DNA from 2 places in the Aquabacterium sp. A08 genome. Region 2 is predicted to be linked to the other one. Evidence: predicted binding sites of a transcription regulator. Region 2 holds the regulator's gene; the other holds the start of a gene.
The links. The regulator sigma-54, encoded in region 2, starts transcription at its own class of promoters, with help from an activator protein. The targets are predictions, from matches to a motif close to TGGCANGNAANCTGCTTT.
Positions count from the first base shown of each region.

Region 1: HA630_RS19300 (circularly permuted type 2 ATP-grasp protein) is a predicted target of sigma-54. The motif match lies at 6,551-6,568, and genes of this name have one in related genera.

Region 1 covers NZ_JAAQQT010000690.1:30,356-39,088, forward strand. The annotation lists gene HA630_RS19280 (DUF58 domain-containing protein) at 1-785, shown strand, start outside; gene HA630_RS19285 (DUF3488 and transglutaminase-like domain-containing protein) at 776-2,854, shown strand; gene mltB (lytic murein transglycosylase B) at 2,934-4,016, shown strand; gene HA630_RS19295 (alpha-E domain-containing protein) at 4,083-5,045, opposite strand; gene HA630_RS19300 (circularly permuted type 2 ATP-grasp protein) at 5,059-6,504, opposite strand; gene HA630_RS19305 (DNA internalization-related competence protein ComEC/Rec2) at 6,605-8,733, opposite strand, start outside.
Region 2 covers NZ_JAAQQT010000692.1:43,213-51,945, reverse strand. The annotation lists gene argP (HTH-type transcriptional regulator ArgP) at 1-547, shown strand, start outside; gene HA630_RS19825 (metal-dependent hydrolase) at 570-1,667, shown strand; gene HA630_RS19820 (DUF2237 family protein) at 1,664-2,032, shown strand; gene argS (arginine--tRNA ligase) at 2,050-3,723, shown strand; gene HA630_RS19810 (SPOR domain-containing protein) at 3,738-4,373, shown strand; gene HA630_RS19805 (thiol:disulfide interchange protein DsbA/DsbL) at 4,484-5,128, shown strand; gene lptA (lipopolysaccharide transport periplasmic protein LptA) at 5,256-5,894, shown strand; gene lptB (LPS export ABC transporter ATP-binding protein) at 5,891-6,652, shown strand; gene rpoN (RNA polymerase factor sigma-54) at 6,663-8,264, shown strand; gene HA630_RS19785 (class I SAM-dependent RNA methyltransferase) at 8,317-8,733, shown strand, end outside.

The sequences.
Region 1 (8,733 bases), on a different contig from region 2:
TTCTGCTGGCCGGCTGCGCGGTGGTGGCCCTGCACGTGACCCACAACAACCTGCGCGGGCTGCGCCTGTCGGTGCACGGCCTGGAGCCGGTGTTCGCCGGCCAGGCGGCGCCGGTGCAACTGGTGCTGCACAACCCCGGCACGCGACACCGCTACGGCGTGGGGCTGGCTTGGCTGGACCCTGGCGCCGCCGACGCGTCGGTCTGGGCCGATGTGCCGCCCCAGGCCAGCGCCACCGTGCAGCTGAGCCACCCCACCCAGCGGCGAGGCCCCCTGCCCCTGCCCGCGCTGCGGGTGGAAACCCGCTTTCCCCTGGGCACCGTGAGCGCCTGGCACTGGTGGCGGCCGGCCGGCCGTTGGCTGGTGTACCCCGCCCCAGAAACGCCCGAGCCCGCCCTGCCCCGTCCCGACGGACCAGCGCCAGAGCAGCCCCCCAGCGCCCAGGGCGTGGGCCGCAGCGACGAGACCGATGGCGTGCGCCCACACCGGCGTGGCGACCCCTTGAAATGGGTGCTCTGGAAAAAAGTGGCGCGGCTGGCCGACGGCCCCCACCCGGCCTGGGTCAGCCGCGACTTTGCGCCCCCCAGCGGCACCGAACTGTGGCTGGACCACGCCCAGTGCGGCCTGAGCGACCCGGAAGCCCAGCGTTCGCGCCTGTGCGCCTGGGTCCTGCGGGCCGAGACCCTGGGCCTGCGCTACGGCCTGCGCCTGCCCGGTCTGGCCCTGCCGCCCGACCAGGGCCCAGCGCACCGACGCCGCTGCCTGGAGGCCCTGGCATGCCACTGAGCGTCCCACGCTTCGCCCCCTTGCCGCGCGACGCGCGCGACACCCTGTTTCTGTTGGGGGTGATCGGCTGGATCGTGCTGCTGCAAAGCCCCCACCTGCCCGCCTGGTGCACCGGCCTGACGCTGGCGGTGCTGGCCTGGCGCGGCACCCTGGCCCTGCGCCAGCGCGCGTTGCCGGGCTGGCCCTGGCGGCTCGGGGTGCTGTTGCTGGCCATGGGCGGCGTCTGGGCCAGCCACCGCACCCTGCTCGGCCAGGAGGCCGGGGTGACGATGATCGTGCTGCTGCTGGCGCTCAAAACGCTGGAGTTGCGCGCCCGGCGCGACGCCTTCGTCGTCTTCTTCCTCGGCTTCTTCACCCTGCTCACGCACTTTTTCCATTCCCAGTCGCTGTCCACGGCGCTGGGCATCCTGGTCGCGCTGCTGGGGCTGCTGACGGCGCTGGTCAACGCCCACATGCCGGTGGGGCGGCCGCCGCTGTGGCGCAGCGTGCGGCTGGCCGGCGGCATGGCGCTGCTGGGGGCGCCCATCATGCTGGTGCTGTTCATGCTGTTCCCGCGCTTCGCGCCGCTGTGGGGCATCCCGAACGACAGCACGCTGGGACGCACCGGCCTGTCGGGGCAGATGCAGGTGGGCCAGATCGCCCGGCTGGCGCAGGACGACCGCATCGCCCTGCGGGTCGAGTTCGAGCCCGGCCAGCGGCCAGCGCAACAGGCGCTGTACTTTCGCGGGCCGGTGCTGAGCCAGTTCGACGGCACCGAGTGGCGCCCGCGCCACGCCGACGCCAGCCGGCCGGTCCTGCCGGACAGCGGCCTGCAAACCACGGGCCCCGGTGTGCGCTACCGCCTGACGATGGAGCCCAGCAACCGCCCCTGGGTGCTGACGCTGGAGGCCACGCCCGAACTGCCCGTCCTGGCCGGCCAGACCCCGCGCCCGACGCCCGACCTGCAATGGCTGGTGCCGCGCCCGTTGACCGACGTGACCCGCTTCGACGCGGTCGCCTACCCGCAGCACCGCCACGGCCCGGCCCAGCGCGAACTGGCGCTGCAGGCCGACCTGGACCTGCCGCCCGGCTTCAACCCGCGCACCCTGCAATGGGCCCAGGACCTGCAGCGCCAGCTGGGCCCCGAGACCCCGGCCGCCACCTACGTCGACACCGTGCTGGAGCGGCTGCGCAGCGGCGGCTACCGCTACACGCTGGAGCCGGGCCTGTACGGCCGCCACACCGCCGACGAATTCTGGTTTGACCGCCAGCAGGGCTTTTGCGAGCACATCGCGTCCAGCTTCGTCATCCTGATGCGGGCGCTGGACATCCCGGCCCGGGTGGTGACGGGCTACCAGGGCGGGTCGCTGAACCCGGTGGACGGCGTCTGGACGGTGCGCCAGAGCGACGCCCACGCCTGGGCCGAGGTCTGGCTGGCCGAACGGGGCTGGACCCGCATCGACCCGACCGCCTACGTCATGCCGGCCCGGACCGACACGGTGGAGCGGCTGCGTCCGCCCCCCGGCCTGTTCATGGGCGCGCTCCTGCGCGCCAACCCCACGCTGCTGGCGCACCTGCGTTCGGTCTGGGAAGCCACCAACAACCGCTGGAACCAGTGGGTGCTGAACTACACCCAAAGCCGCCAGCTGGACCTGCTGCGCCGGCTGGGCTTCCCATCGCCCAGCTGGACCGACCTGGTGCAGCTGCTGGCCACGGCGCTGGTGCTGGCGGGCCTGGCCGGCGCAGGCTGGACCTGGTGGGAGCGGCGCCGGCAAGACCCCTGGCTGGCGCTGCTGCAACAAGCCCGCCAGCGCCTGCAACGGCACGGCCTGGCGCTGCCGCCGCACGCCACCCCACGCCAACTGGCCCAGGCCTTGGCCGCGTTGGGTGGGGACGTGCCGGGCGCTTCGGCCCTGACCGCCCAGGCCTGGCAAGACTGGTTGCTGGACCTGGAGGCCTGGCGCTACGACCCGGCCCACGCCGCACCAGCCACATCCCTGCCCGCGCTGCGCACCCGCTGGCGCCAACTGCCCGCCTTGCCGCCCTTGTCCACCCCTGCCTCACCCCATGTCCGCCCCTCGGCCTCCTGAACCCGCTCCCTCCACCCCTGTGTCCACCGCCACCCACTGGAAGCCACGGGCCACTGCACCGCGCCTGGCCAGCACCGTCCTGAACCCGCCACGCTGGCACGCCGCCCTGCTGGCCACTTGCCTGGCGGCGGGCAGCGCCGTGGCCCAACCCGCCAGCCCCACCCGCCCAGCCGCCGCGCGCAGCGCCCCGTCCAGTGCACCGGCCTTCAGCTACCAGAGCCACGCCGCCGCCCTGGCCTACGCCGACGAACTGGACCGCCGCCAGGGCTGGGACGACGGCTGGGCCCGGCGCTGGCTGGCCCAGGCCGAGCGCAAGCCGCAGGTGGTCCGGCTCATCGCGCCCCCGCCCAGCGGCACCCCCAAGAACTGGGCCGCCTACCGCAGCCGTTTCGTCGAGCCGGTGCGGCTGCAGGCCGGCCAGCGCTTCTGGCGCCAGCACGCCGACACCCTGGCCCGCGCCGAGGCCACCTACGGCGTGCCGGCCTGGCTGGTCGTCGGCATCATCGGTGTGGAAACCCTGTACGGCCAGCACACCGGTAACTTCCGCGTGCTGGACGCGCTGGCCACCCTCGCGTTCGACTTCCCGGCCGAACACCCGCGCGCCGCCCAGCGCACCGAGTACTTCCGCAGCGAACTGGCCGCCTTCCTGGACATGGCCCGCCGCAGCGGCGTCGCGCCGACCGAGTGGCGCGGCAGCTACGCCGGGGCCATGGGCCTGCCGCAATTCATGCCCAGCAACTGGGAACGGTTCGGGGTGGATTTCGACGGCGACGGCCGCATCGACCTGCTGCGCAGCCCCAGCGACGCGATCGGCTCCGTCGCCCGCTACCTGCAGGCTTACGGCTGGCAACCCGGCATGCCAACGCACTACCCGGTCGGCTTCGACGCCGCCAGCCTGGACCTCGAAGCCCTGCTGCTGCCCGACATCCTGCCCACCTTCAGCCCGGACGCCCTGCACCGCCAGGGCGCGCGCTTCGACGCCGCGGTGCAGGCCCACCCCGGCCCGCTGGCCCTGGTGGAACTGGAAAACGGCGACGCCCCGCGCAGCTACGTGCTGGGCACCGAAAACTTCTACGCCATCACCCGCTACAACTGGAGCAGCTACTACGCGATGGCGGTGATCGAACTGGGCCAGGCGGTGCAGGCCTTGGTGGTGCGCTGAACGCGCCCAAAGGCACCAGCCTGGTGCATCCACACCCCAAACCGGACGCCGCCGCACCAAGCGCGATCAGGGCGCGTGAACCGGCACCAAAAAGTTCTGGCTGATGCGGTTGCCCAGCATGTTGACGCGGTCGAGGAACTGCGTCAGGAAGGCGTGCAAGCCGTTGGCCAGGATCTCGTCGATGCGACCGAACTGCAGCTCGGCGCGCAACCTGCCGGCGTGGCGCTCGGTTTCGGCCGAGGTCTCGTTGCTCACCGCGCTCAGGTTGTTCACCACCTCGTTCATGCAGGCCAGCAAGCTGCGCGGCATGTCCGGGCGCAGGATCATCAGCTCGGCCACCCGTTCTGGCGTGATCACCGCGCGGTACACCTTGCGGTAGACCTCGAAGGCGCTGACGCTGCGCAGGATGGCGCTCCAGTGGTAAAAGTCCAGCTCCTGGTCGGACTCGTTGGCGGCGCCGTAAAAGTCGCTCTCCACCGCGTGGAACTTGACGTCGATCAGGCGCGCGGTGTTGTCGGCCCGCTCCAAGAAGGTGCCCATGCGGTAGAAGTGGAAGGCCTCGTCCTGCAACATGGTGCCGATGGCCACCCCGCGCGAGAGGTGCGAGCGGAACTTGACCCACTCGAAGAACTCGCCCGGGTCTTTCTCGAACGCCTTGGCCTTGAGCAGGCGCTGCAGCTCCAGCCAGGTCTGGTTCTGGGTTTCCCAGAGTTCGGTGGTCAGCGCACCCCGCACGGCGCGGGCGTTTTCGCGGGCGGCACGCAGGCAGCTGACGATGCTCGACGGGTTGCTCTCGTCGCGCACCATGAAGTGCAGCACGTCTTTCGGCGTGATTTCGCCGTACTGGTACTGGTAGGCGGGCATCAGCTCGCTGATGCGCAGCAGCCCCTCCCAGCCCACCTGGGCCACGCCGGCCGATTGCGGCAACAGCGAAGTCTGGTAGTTCACGTCCAGAATGCGGGCGGTGTTTTCGGCGCGCTCGGTGTAGCGCGACATCCAGAACAAATGGTCGGCGGTTCTTGACAGCATTGTGTGTGTCCCCTCAGGCTTCCAGAATCCAGGTGTCTTTGGTGCCGCCGCCCTGCGACGAGTTGACGACGAGCGAGCCTTCCTTCAAGGCGACGCGGGTCAGGCCGCCGGGCACCATCTGCACGGTCTTGCCACTCAGCACAAAGGGGCGCAGGTCGATGTGGCGCGGCGCGATGCCGGACTCCACGTAGGTGGGGCAGGACGACAGGCTCAGCGTGGGCTGGGCGATGTAGCCCTCCGGGTTGGCCAGCACGGCCTGGCGGAAGGCCTCGATCTCGGCGGCGGTGGCCGCCGGCCCGACCAGCATGCCGTAGCCGCCGGCGCCATGCACCTCCTTGACCACCAGTTCCTTCAGGTTGGCCAGGATGTATTTCAGGTCGTCGGGCTTGCGGCCGAGGAAGGTGGGCACGTTCTTCAGGATGGGTTTTTCGCCCAGGTAGAACTCGACCATCTGCGGCACGTAGGGGTAGATGGACTTGTCGTCCGCCACGCCGGTGCCGATGGCGTTGCACAGCGTCACGTTGCCGCGGCGGTACACGTCCAGCAGGCCCGCACACCCCAGGGTGGAGGTGGGCCGGAAGGCCAGCGGGTCCAGGAAGTCGTCGTCCACCCGGCGGTAGATCACGTCCACCCGTTTGGGGCCGCGCGTGGTGCGCATGTAAACGAAGTGGTCCTTGACGAACAGGTCCTGGCCCTCGACCAGTTCCACGCCCATCTGCTGCGCCAGGAAGGCGTGCTCGAAGTAGGCGCTGTTGTACATGCCGGGGGTCAGCACCACCACCGTCGGCTCGGCGGTGTGGGCGGGGCTGACGGCGCGCAGGGTTTCCAGCAGCAGGTCGGGGTAATGCGCCACCGGGGCCACCCGGTTCTGGCTGAACAGCTCGGGGAAGAGCCGCATCATCATCTTGCGGTCTTCCAGCATGTAGCTCACACCGCTGGGCACGCGCAGGTTGTCTTCCAGCACGTAGTACTCGGCCTCGCCGCTGCCGCCGGGCACCGGGGCGCGCACGATGTCCACCCCCGCGATGTGCGAGTACACCCCGCCGGGCACGTCCACGCCCACCATCTCGGGGCGGAACTGGGCGTTGCGCTCGATCTGCTCGCGCGGCACGATGCCGGCTTTGATGATGTCCTGGTCGTGGTAAATGTCGTGGATGAAGCGGTTGAGCGCCGTGACGCGCTGGGCCAGCCCCTTTTCCATGGAGCGCCATTCGTGCGCGGGGATGATGCGCGGGATCAGGTCGAAGGGGATGAGGCGTTCGGTGCCGGCGCCGTCCTCGTCCTTGTCGCCATAGACGGCGAAGGTGATGCCGACGCGGCGAAAGATCATCTCGGCCTCTTCGCGCCGGTCGGCCATCACGTCGGCGGGCTGCTGGGCGAGCCAGCGGGCGTACTGGCGGTAGTGGTCGCGCACCTGTTCGGGCGCCGCGTACATTTCGTCAAAGGTGTGTTTGCTCATGGATGCTCTTTGGTGTAGGCGCCTGTGTCTGCTTGCCGAAGGGCTTTAAGCAAGGAGCGGGCCAGGCCATCTTGGGGTGTGCACACCGGGTCAGTATGCGTCAGTTCGGGTCGGGGCCGTTGGCGGCCGGGGCGCCTGCGCGGGGCGTGTGCCAGTAGCGCCGGGCGGTGTCGCGGTGGCAGTCGATGCGCTGCGGTTCGGTGCTGCGCCAAGTGGCGGCGCCACAGCGCGGGCTGGCCACCCAGCGCAGCGGCCGGGCCTGCAGGCGCCGCACCACCACCGGCGCGGGGTGGCCGTAGCGGTTGCGGTGGCCGGCCTGCACCACCACCACGGCCGGGCGCAGGGTGTTGAGCCAGACCGGCCCTGTGGAGGTCTGGCTGCCGTGGTGGGCGGCCAGCAGGAGCTGGGTGCGCAGTTCGGGCCGCTCCAGCGCGAGCCGGGTTTCCTCGGCCAGGGTGATGTCGCCGGTCAGCAGCGCACCGCCATCGCCACCGATGCGCAGCACGCAGGAGCGGGCGTTTTCGGACAGGCCCGCGGCATGGTCGGCGGGACGCGGGTGCAGCACCTCGAAGCGCACGCCGTCCCAGTCCCAGTGTTCGCCGGCCAGGCACGGCCGGGCCCGCACCGCGTCCAGCGGCGGCTCGGCGCCTGGCCCACCCAAGGGCCACGACGCCCACCAGACCGCCCTGGGGTGGGCCCGGGCCACGCTGGCCGCGCCACTGGCGTGGTCGCTGTCGGCGTGGCTGACCATGACGGCGTCGAGCCGGTCGCCGCCGGCGCGCAACAAGGGCAGCAACACCCGCTCGGCGGCGTTGGTGGACGCGCCCAGGGGCGGCCCGGTGTCGTAGAGCAGGGTGTGGCGTGCGGTGCGCACCAGCACGGCGGTGCCCTGGCCCACGTCGGGCGCCACCACCTCGAAGGTGCCGTGCGCTGGCCGAGGCGGGGCGTACACCAGCGCCGGCCACAGCAGCAACAGCCCCCAACCGCGCCAGGCCCAGGGCAGGCGCAGCACCAGCAGCACACCGCCCAGCGCCGCCAGCATGGCCAGCCCGAGGGGCAGGGCCGGCCGCTCCAACGTCGCGCCCGGCACCTGGGCCAGGGCGTGCAGACACCACAACAGGGCATCCACCGCCCAGGCGCCCGGGGTCCACAACAGGGGCCAGACCGCCCCCAGCATGGCCAGCGGGGTGACGAGCAGCGTCACCCACGGAATGGCAAACAGGTTGGCCACCAGCCCGATCAGCGAGAACTGGCCGAACAGCATCAGCGTCAGCGGCGCCAGCGCGACGGTGACCACCGCCTGGGTCTGCAGCATCTCGCGCCCCTGCCGCGCCAGGGCGCTGCCACCGGGGGCCGGCGCCTGGGGCCAGGCGGTGGCGAACAGCACCCCCACGGCGACGAAGCTCAGCCAGAAACCGGGTTGCAGCAGGGCCCAGGGGTCGATCCAGACCAACGCGTTCATGGCCAGCAACCACACCACCGGCCAGGGCCAGCGCCGCCCGCTCAGGCGCAGGGCGGTGACGGCCGCCAGCATCAGCACCGTGCGCTGCGACGGCACCCCCCAGCCGGAAAAGGCCGCGTACAGGGCCGCCAGCACCACCCCGCCCACGCCCGCCACCATGGGCGTGGGCGCGGCCAGCAGCAGCCCGGGGCGCCAGCGCCCCAGCCAGCGCCAGGCCAAGCCCAGGGTCCACACGGCCAGCCAGGCGAACATGGTGACGTGCACCCCCGACACCGACACCAGGTGGGCAATGCCCGTGGTGCGGAAGACGGCCCAGTCGTCCGGGCCGATGGAGGCCTGGTCGCCGGCCAGCAAGGCCACCAGCAGCCCGGCCGAGCGCGGATCGTCGACCTGCGCCCACAGGCGGTCGCGCACCCGCTGGCGCGCCTGCTGCACCGGGTAGCGCCAGGTGTGCTCCAGCAGGGCCGGCGCTGGCGCGTCCCGCCCGCGCCGGACGTGGCCGGTGGCCCGCAGCCCCCGCTCCCAGAGCCAGAGTTCGGTGTCGAAACCGTGGGGGTTGGCCAGGCCGTGCGGGCGGTACAGCCGCACCGTGAGGCGCCAGCGCTCACCGGCCCGCACCGCCGGCAAGGCGGCGCCGTCGCGCCCGGCCACAGACCCGGCAGGCGGTCCAGCGGCCAACCACGACAGGCGGACCGAGGCCGGCACCGCCACCGGCGCGCCGGCCAGCCGGGCCGATGCGATGTCGAATTCGAACTGCACCCCGGTGT
Region 2 (8,733 bases):
AAGCGGTGCCGTGACCGGCTGCGTCACCACCCTGGCCGAGCCCATGCGCGGCTGTGTGGCCGAGCCGCTGGGCGTGATGCGCTACCGCTGCGTGGCCACCGAAGCCGTGGCGCAGCGCTGCCGCACGCCGGCCGGGCGGGTGTCGCCGCACCGGCTGCTGGCCCAGCCCGCGGTCATCTTCAACCGCAAGGACGCGCTGCAAGACGCCTTCCTGGCCCAGCACTTCGGCCTGCACACGCCGCAGTACCCGCGGCACTTCGCCCCCGCCATCGACGCGTTCGAAGCCGCCATCGAACTCGGCCTGGGCTGGGGCATGGTGCCGGAACAGCAGCTGGCGCGCCGCGGCCCGGCGCGGGTGCCATTGGTGGAGGTGCTGCCCGGCGCGGCGGTGGACGTGGCGCTGTACTGGCAGCACTGGGCGCGCGAACCGCTGTCGGCGCAGCGGCTCACGGCCGCGGTCAAAACCGCCGCGCAGGGGCAGCTGGTGCCGCTGCCATCCCCGGGCGGCGCACAGGGACAAGCCCCGGCCACTAGCATGGGGGTTTGAACCCACCCGGACGCGACGACGCATGGACTCCCTGACCCAACTGGCCCTGGGTGCGGCCGTGGGCGTGGCGGTGATGGGCCGCCGCACCGCCGCCTGGAAGGCCGCGCTGTGGGGCGGCATCGCCGGCACCCTGCCCGACCTGGACGCCCTGATCGACCACGGCGACGCCGTGCTCAACATGGTGCTGCACCGCGCCGACAGCCACGCCCTGCTCTACCTGGCGCTGGCCGGCTGGCCGCTGGGCTGGCTGGTGGCCCGCCTGCACGGCGAAGCGCAGCAGTGGCGCCGCTGGGGCCTGGCGCTGACGCTGGCGCTCACCACCCACGCGCTGCTGGACGCCCTCACCGTCTACGGCACCCAGCTGCTGCGCCCCTTCACCGACACCGCCTACGGCGTGGGCAGCCTGTTCATCATCGACCCGGCCTACACCCTGCCGCTGCTGCTGGGCCTGGGCTGGGCGCTGCTGCGGCCCGGCCGCGGCCTGCGCGCCAACGCGGCGGGGCTGGCGCTGAGCACCGCCTACGCCGGCTGGAGCGTGCTGGCCCAGGCCGGGGTGGCCGAACACGCCCGCCAGTCGCTGGCGGCCGCGGGGCTGCCCAGCCAGCAGGTGCTGGTCACCCCGGCGCCGTTCAGCACCGCGCTGTGGCGCATTGTGGCGGTGGACGACGCGCAGTACCACGAGGGCTACTACGCCCTGCTCGACCGGGGCCGCCCGGTGGCCTTTCGCAGCCACCCGCGCGGGGCCGAGCTGATCCGCGCGCACGGCCAGCACCCGCAGGTGCAGCGCATCGCCCGCTTCAGCGACGGCTTTTACCGCCTGCACCGCCGCGATGGCCGGCTCTGGGTCACCGACCTGCGCATGGGCCAGGAACCGCACTACGTGTTCGACTTCGACCTGGGCCCGCCCGGCGCACAGCCACCGCCCGCGGCGCAACGCGCCGGCCTGCGCACCGACCTGAGCGCCGGCCTGCCCTGGCTCTGGGCGCGCCTGCAGGGGGAGCCGTTGCCGCCCCTGGGCGAGCACCTGGCCCAGCGCACCCGCCCCCGCCCCACCGGCACGGGACACCCCGCACCGGTGGACGCCACCTTACCGCTCCACCCCACTCCCCGCACGCCATGACCGCCCTCAACGTCCTCGGCACGCCGCTGCGCGCCTGCTCCTACGACCCGCTGACCGGCTACCTGCGCGACGGCTGCTGCCACACCCGCCCCGACGACACCGGCTCCCACGTCGTCTGCGCCCGGGTCACGGCCGAATTTCTGGCGTTTTCCAAGGCGCGCGGCAACGACCTCGTCACCCCCCGGCCGCAGTGGCGCTTCCCCGGCCTGAAGCCGGGCGACCGCTGGTGCCTGTGCGCGCTGCGCTGGCAGGAAGCGCTGGACGCCGGCTGCGCCCCGCCGGTGGTGCTGGAAAGCTGCCACGCGCGCGCCCTGGAGCACGTGGCGCTGGACGACCTGAAAGCCCACGCCTGGGTGAAGGCCTGAGCCTAAAATCCCACCCCATGCTCTCCGTCAAACACGAACTGCTCGCCGCCCTGGCCGCCGAGCTGGAAACCCTCTCGCCCGGCGCCGGCAGCAAGGCCGCGTTCGAAAACCCCAAGCAGGCCAGCCACGGCGACTTCGCCTGCACCGCCGCCATGCAGCTGGCCAAGCCGCTCAAGGCCAACCCGCGCCAGTTGGCCCAGCAGCTGGTGGACGCCCTGCAGGCCACCCCCGCCTTCCAGCGCTGGGTGGACGCGCTCGACATCGCCGGCCCTGGCTTCTTGAACATCAAACTCAAGCCCGCCGCCAAACAGCAAGTGGTGCGCGAGGTGCTGGCCGCGGGTGCCGCCTTTGGCCAGCAACCCAGCAACGGCCAACGCGTGCTGGTCGAGTTCGTGTCCGCCAACCCCACCGGCCCGCTGCACGTGGGCCACGGCCGCCAGGCCGCGCTGGGCGACGCCCTCTGCAACCTGTTCGAGACGCAGGGCTGGAACGTCCACCGCGAGTTCTATTACAACGACGCGGGTGTGCAGATCGAAACCCTGGCCAACTCCACCCAGCTGCGCGCCCAAGGCTTCAAGCCCGGCGACGCCGAATGGCCCGAGGCCGCCTACAACGGCGAGTACATCCAGGACATCGCCAACGACTTCCTCGCCAAAAAGACGGTGAAAGCCGACGACCGGGAATTCACCGCCAGCGGCGACGTGAACGACCTCGACGGCATCCGCCAGTTCGCCGTGGCCTACCTGCGCCACGAGCAAGACCTGGACCTGCAGGCCTTTCAGGTGAAGTTCGACCAGTACTACCTGGAGTCCAGCCTGTACACCAGCGGCCGCGTGGCGCAGGCGGTACAAAAGCTGATCGACGCCGGCAAGACCTACGAGCAGGACGGCGCGCTGTGGCTCAAGTCCACCGACTACGGCGACGACAAAGACCGCGTCATGCGCAAGAGCGACGGCGGCTACACCTACTTCGTGCCCGACGTGGCCTACCACATCACCAAGTGGGAACGCGGCTTCAGCAAGGTCATCAACATCCAGGGCACCGACCACCACGGCACCATTGCCCGCGTGCGCGCCGGCCTACAGGCCGCCGGCGTGGGCATTCCACAGGGCTACCCCGACTACGTGTTGCACACCATGGTGCGCGTGGTGCGCGGCGACGAGGAAGTGAAGATTTCCAAACGCGCGGGCAGCTACGTCACCCTGCGCGACCTGATCGAGTGGACCAGCGCCGACGCGGTGCGCTTCTTCCTGCTCAGCCGCAAGCCCGACACCGAATACACCTTCGACGTGGACCTGGCCATCCAGCAGAACAACGACAACCCGGTGTTCTACGTGCAGTACGCCCACGCGCGCATTTGCTCGGTGCTGGCCAGCTGGGGCGGCGACGTCGCCAGCCTGCAAGACGCCGACCTGTCGGCCCTGGAAGGCCCGCAGGCCCAGGCCCTGATGCTGCAACTGGCCAAGTACCCCGAGATGCTGAGCGCCGCCGCGGCCGACTTCGCCCCGCACGACGTGACCTTCTACCTGCGCGAACTGGCCGCCGCGTACCACAGCTACTACGACGCCGAACGCATCCTGGTGGAGGACGAGGCCGTCAAGCGCGCGCGCCTGGCCCTGGTCGCGGCCACCGCCCGGGTGCTGCACAATGGCCTGGCCGTGCTCGGCGTGAGCGCGCCACAGAAGATGTGAACCGAAAGCCCCCCATGACGCAAACCCCCCGCCCCCCCCGTGCCCTGCGCGGCGGCACCCTGCTGGGCTTCATCATCGGCCTGCTGGTGGGCCTGGGCGCCGCCCTGGCCGTGGCGGTGTACGTGACCAAGGTGCCGGTGCCGCTGGTGGACCGCGGCGTGCAGCGCAAACCCGGGCAGGACGCGATCGAGGCCGAGCGCAACAAGGACTGGAACCCCAACGCCGCGCTGTCGACCAAACCGGCCCCGCCCGCCGCCGTGACTCCCGCCGACGCCCAGGCTGCTGCCACGCCACCGGCGGCCGCCCCCGCGCCGGCGCCGTCCACACCCGCCGACCCGCTGGGCGCCCTGATCCAGGACCGCGCCGGCAGCCCCGGCCCGGTGGCGTCGGTCGAGGCGCCGCCGGCGGTGGACCCCTTCCATTACTTCGTGCAGGTGGGCGCCTTCCGCGGCCCCGACGAGGCCGAAGCCCAGCGCGCCCGCCTGGCCATGCTGGGCTTTGCCGCCCAGGTCAGCGAGCGCGAACAGGCCGGCCGCCCGGTGTTCCGCGTGCGCCTGGGCCCCTACCCCGCCAAGGCCGACGCCGAGGCCCAGCAGGAACGCCTCAAGGCCCAAGGCGTGGAGACCGCGCTGGTGCGCGTCCAGCGCTGAACCGGCTTGTGACCAGCTGTATCGCCCCGGAACTTTCCCGCGGCGACGGCGCCCCAACCCCAGAGCCGGGCCGAGACGGCCCCGCGACCGATCCACGGAGTGAAGCCACCATGCAAAGACGAGACTTTTCCCGCGCCGTGCTGGGCGCCACCGCCGCCGGCACCTTGGGCGCCTGGCTGCCCACCGCCGCCTGGGCCCAGGGCAGCGGCTTGCGCGAAGGCAGCGACTACCGCCGCCTGGCCCGCCCTGCCCCGGTGGACGCCCCGGCCGGCAAGGTCGAGGTGATCGAGTTCTTCGCTTACACCTGCGTCCACTGCTACAACTTCGAGCCCGCCTTCAAGGACTGGATGAAAACCGTGCCCGGCCACGTGGTGGCGCGGCGCTCTCCGGTGGGCTTCAACGCCTCCTTCGAGCCCCTGCAGCGGCTCTACTTCACCCTGGAGGCGCTGGGCCAGCTCGACGCCCTGCACGACCGCGTGTTCAAGGCCATCCACCAGGACCGGGTGCGGCTGAACAACGCCGACGCCATCATTGCCTGGGCCGCGGCGCAGGGGCTGAACCAGGCCCAGTTCACCCAGACCTTCAACTCCTTCGGGGTGGCGGGCAAGGTCAAGCGCGCGAACCAGCTGCAGGACGCCTACGAGGTCGAGGCCACGCCGTCGCTGGGCATCGCCGGGCGCTACTACGTGCCGGGCCAGGCCGCGCGCACCCTGACCGTGGCCAACGCGCTGATCCAGGAAGCGCGCAAGGGCTGAAGCGCGCCGGCCGCGCCACCGTGCGGCCGGCCCACCACCGCGACCCGCCGCGTGGCCCGGGCTTGTGCCCGCGGGCGCTGTGGCTACAATCGGCACACACCCTGCAAATGCAATTTTCGTGCCGATCATGACCACCACCCCACCACGCCACGCCCGGGCCCTGCGCGCCGCGCTGCTCGCCGCGGCCCTGGCGGGCGGGTTGTCCGCCCCGGCCCTGGCCGAGCGCGCCGACCGCCTCCAAGCCATGAACATCGAGGCCGACGCGCTGCGCTACGACGACGCACGCCAGACCAGCGTATTCACCGGCAACGTGGTCATCACCAAGGGCAGCATCGTCATCCGCGGCCAGCAGGTGGACGTGCTCCAGGACGCCCAGAACAACCAGTTCAGCACCGTGCTGGGACGCGAGGGCCAGCGCGCCTTCTTCCGCCAGAAGCGCGAGGGGCTGGAGGAGTTCATCGAGGGCGAAGCGCTGCGCATCGACTACGACAGCCAGGCCGACACGGTGAAGTTCATCGGCCAGGCGGTGCTGCGCCGCTACCGCGGCGCCACCCTGAGCGACCAGACCAGCGGCGGCACCATCGTCTACGACAACCGCACCGAGGTGTTCACGGTGGACGCCGGCGGCGCCAGCCGCTCGCCCGACAACCCCGGTGGCCGGGTGCGCGCCATGCTGACGCCCAACCCCGCCGCCGGCAACGCCGACGCGGCCGGCACACCGCCCCCCCGACTGCAACCCAGCCCGCGCCTGGAGTCCCGCCCGTGACCGGGGCCGCCGCCCCCGCCAGCCAGCTGCAGGTGCGCGGGCTGCAGAAAAGCTATGGCCGCCGTCCGGTGGTCAAAGACGTCTCGCTCACCGTGCACAGCGGCGAGGTGGTCGGCCTGCTCGGCCCCAACGGCGCCGGCAAAACCACCTCGTTCTACATGATCGTCGGCCTGGTGCGCGTCGACGCGGGCGACATTTCCCTCGACGGCCAGTCCATCCAGGGCCTGCCCATCCACCGCCGCGCGCGCATGGGCCTGGGCTACCTGCCGCAGGAGGCCTCCATCTTCCGCAAGCTGACGGTGGAGCAGAACGTGCGCGCCGTGCTGGAGCTGCAGACCGACGCCGCTGGCCGCCCGTTGCCCAAGGCCGAGATCGAGCAGCGCCTGACCGGCCTGCTGGAAGACCTGCACGTGCAGCACCTGCGCCACTCGCCGGCGCCGGCCCTGTCGGGCGGCGAACGGCGCCGGGTGGAAATCGCCCGGGCGCTGGCCACCAACCCGCGCTTCGTGCTGCTGGACGAACCCTTCGCCGGCATCGACCCGATCGCCGTCATCGAGATCCAGCGCATCATCGGCTTCCTAAAGTCGCGCGGCATCGGCGTGCTCATCACCGACCACAACGTGCGCGAAACGCTGGGCATCTGCGACCACGCCTTCATCATCAGCGACGGGCGGGTGCTGGCCCAGGGCACCCCGGCCGAGATCGTGGAGAACGCCGACGTGCGCCGGGTTTACCTCGGCGAGCACTTCCGCATGTGAGGCCGGGCGCATGAAGCAAGGCCTGTCCCTCCGCGTTTCGCAGCACCTGGCGCTGACGCCACAGCTGCAACAGTCGATCCGGCTGCTGCAGCTGAGCACGCTCGAAATGGCGCAGGAGGTCGAGCAGATGCTCGACGAGAACCCGTTCCTGGAGCGCGAACAGGAAGCCGCCGAGCGCGAGGACTTTGGCCTGGACCAGGCCGACGCGCCGGTGAGCCTGGGCGACCAGGTGAGCGAGTGGGCCACCGAGCCTGCCGCCCCCGCCCCGCGCGAACGCAGCGCCGACGCCCCCGGCGACGGCAACGACACCAGCCCAGCCGCGGAAGGCGGCGGCGAGGACAGCGCCCCGGTCGAACATAGCTGGGACGGCGACGGCACCGTGGAGCTGCGCGCCGACGACAGCGAATGGGGCGGCGACGCCCCGCCGCGCAACGGCGCGGCCGACGACGACACCGCCAGCGCCGCCGACCTGGCCAGCGAACACGTCAGCCTGGCCGCCCACCTGCACCAGCAGGCCCTGGCGCTGCGCCTGAACGACGACGAGCGCGCCGCGCTGTACTTCCTGATCGAGTCGCTCAACGACGACGGCTACCTGGCCGACCCCCTGCCCGAACTGGCCGAGGCCATCCTGGCGCAGGAAGAACAGGCCCGCGGCCGCGCCCTGTACGGCGACGAACGGCTGGCCCGCGCCGAAGAACTGCAACAGCTGCTGCACACCGTGCTGCACTGGCTGCAGCACATGGAGCCGGCCGGCGTGGGCGCGCGCCACCTGGCCGAATGCCTGACGCTGCAAATCCTGGAGCTGCGCAACAGCCCCGAGGCCCGCGCCGCCCTGGCCCTCTGCGAACAGCCGCTGGAGCTGATGGCCAAGCGCGACGTCAAGCGCCTGGCCACCCTGTGCGGCTGCACGGACGAGGTGGTCAAGGCCGCGCTCGCGCTGATCGCCCGGCTCGAACCCAAACCCGGCCGGCGTTTTGCCAACGTGGAGCGCAACGTGGTGGTGCCCGACGTCATCGTCACGCCCCAAGGCCGCGGCTTCAAGGTGCAGCTCAACCCCGAGGTGATGCCGCGCCTGCGCGTGCAGGACGTCTACGCCAACGCCATGCGCGGCCACAAGGGCGACAGCGCCCAGGGCATGCAGCAGCGGCTGCAGGAGGCGCGCTGGTTCATCAAGAACATCCAGCAGCGCTTCGACACCATCCTGCGCGTGGCCAGCGCCATCGTCGAACGCCAGCGCAGCTTCTTTTTGCACGGCGAACTGGCCATGCGCCCGCTGGTGCTGCGCGAGATCGCCGACGAACTCGGGCTGCACGAATCCACCATCAGCCGCGTGACCACCGCCAAGTACATGGCCACGCCCTTCGGCACCTTCGAGCTGAAGTACTTCTTCGGCTCGGCGCTGGGCACCGAAACCGGCGGCAACGCGTCGAGCACCGCGGTGCGCGCGCTGATCAAGCAGTTCGTGGCCGGCGAGGACGCCAAAAAGCCGCTGAGCGACAACCAGATTTCCGACATGCTCAAGGAACAAGGCATCGAGTGCGCGCGCCGCACCGTGGCCAAGTACCGCGAGTCGCTGCGCATCGCGCCGGCCAACCTGCGCAAGGCCCTGTGACCCCCGGGCGCGCCGCCCCGCCGACGCGCCCCCACCGACCCGAAAGTTCGCCATGAACGCCCTCACCCTGTTCCTGCCCTGCGCCGCCGGCGTGGAAACCTACCTGGCCGACGAGGTGCAACGCATCACCGGCGTGCCCGCGGGCGAGTTGCGCGTCGGCCGCGCCGGCGTGGAACTCGCCGGCAGCTGGCGCCAGGCGCAGCAGCTCAACCTGCACAGCCGCCTGGCCCAGCGCGTGCTGGTGCGCCTGGCGCGCCAGCCCTACCGCAGCGAACAAGACGTGTACGGCGCCGCCGCCGGCGTGGCCTGGGAAATCTGGTTCACCCCGCAGCGCACCCTCAAGGTCGAGATCACCGCCCAGCACAGCCCGCTGAAAAGCCTGAACTTCGCCGCGCTGCGCGTCAAAGACGCGATTTGCGACCGACTGCGCGACAAACGCGGCGAGCGCCCCAGCGTGGACACCGCCCGG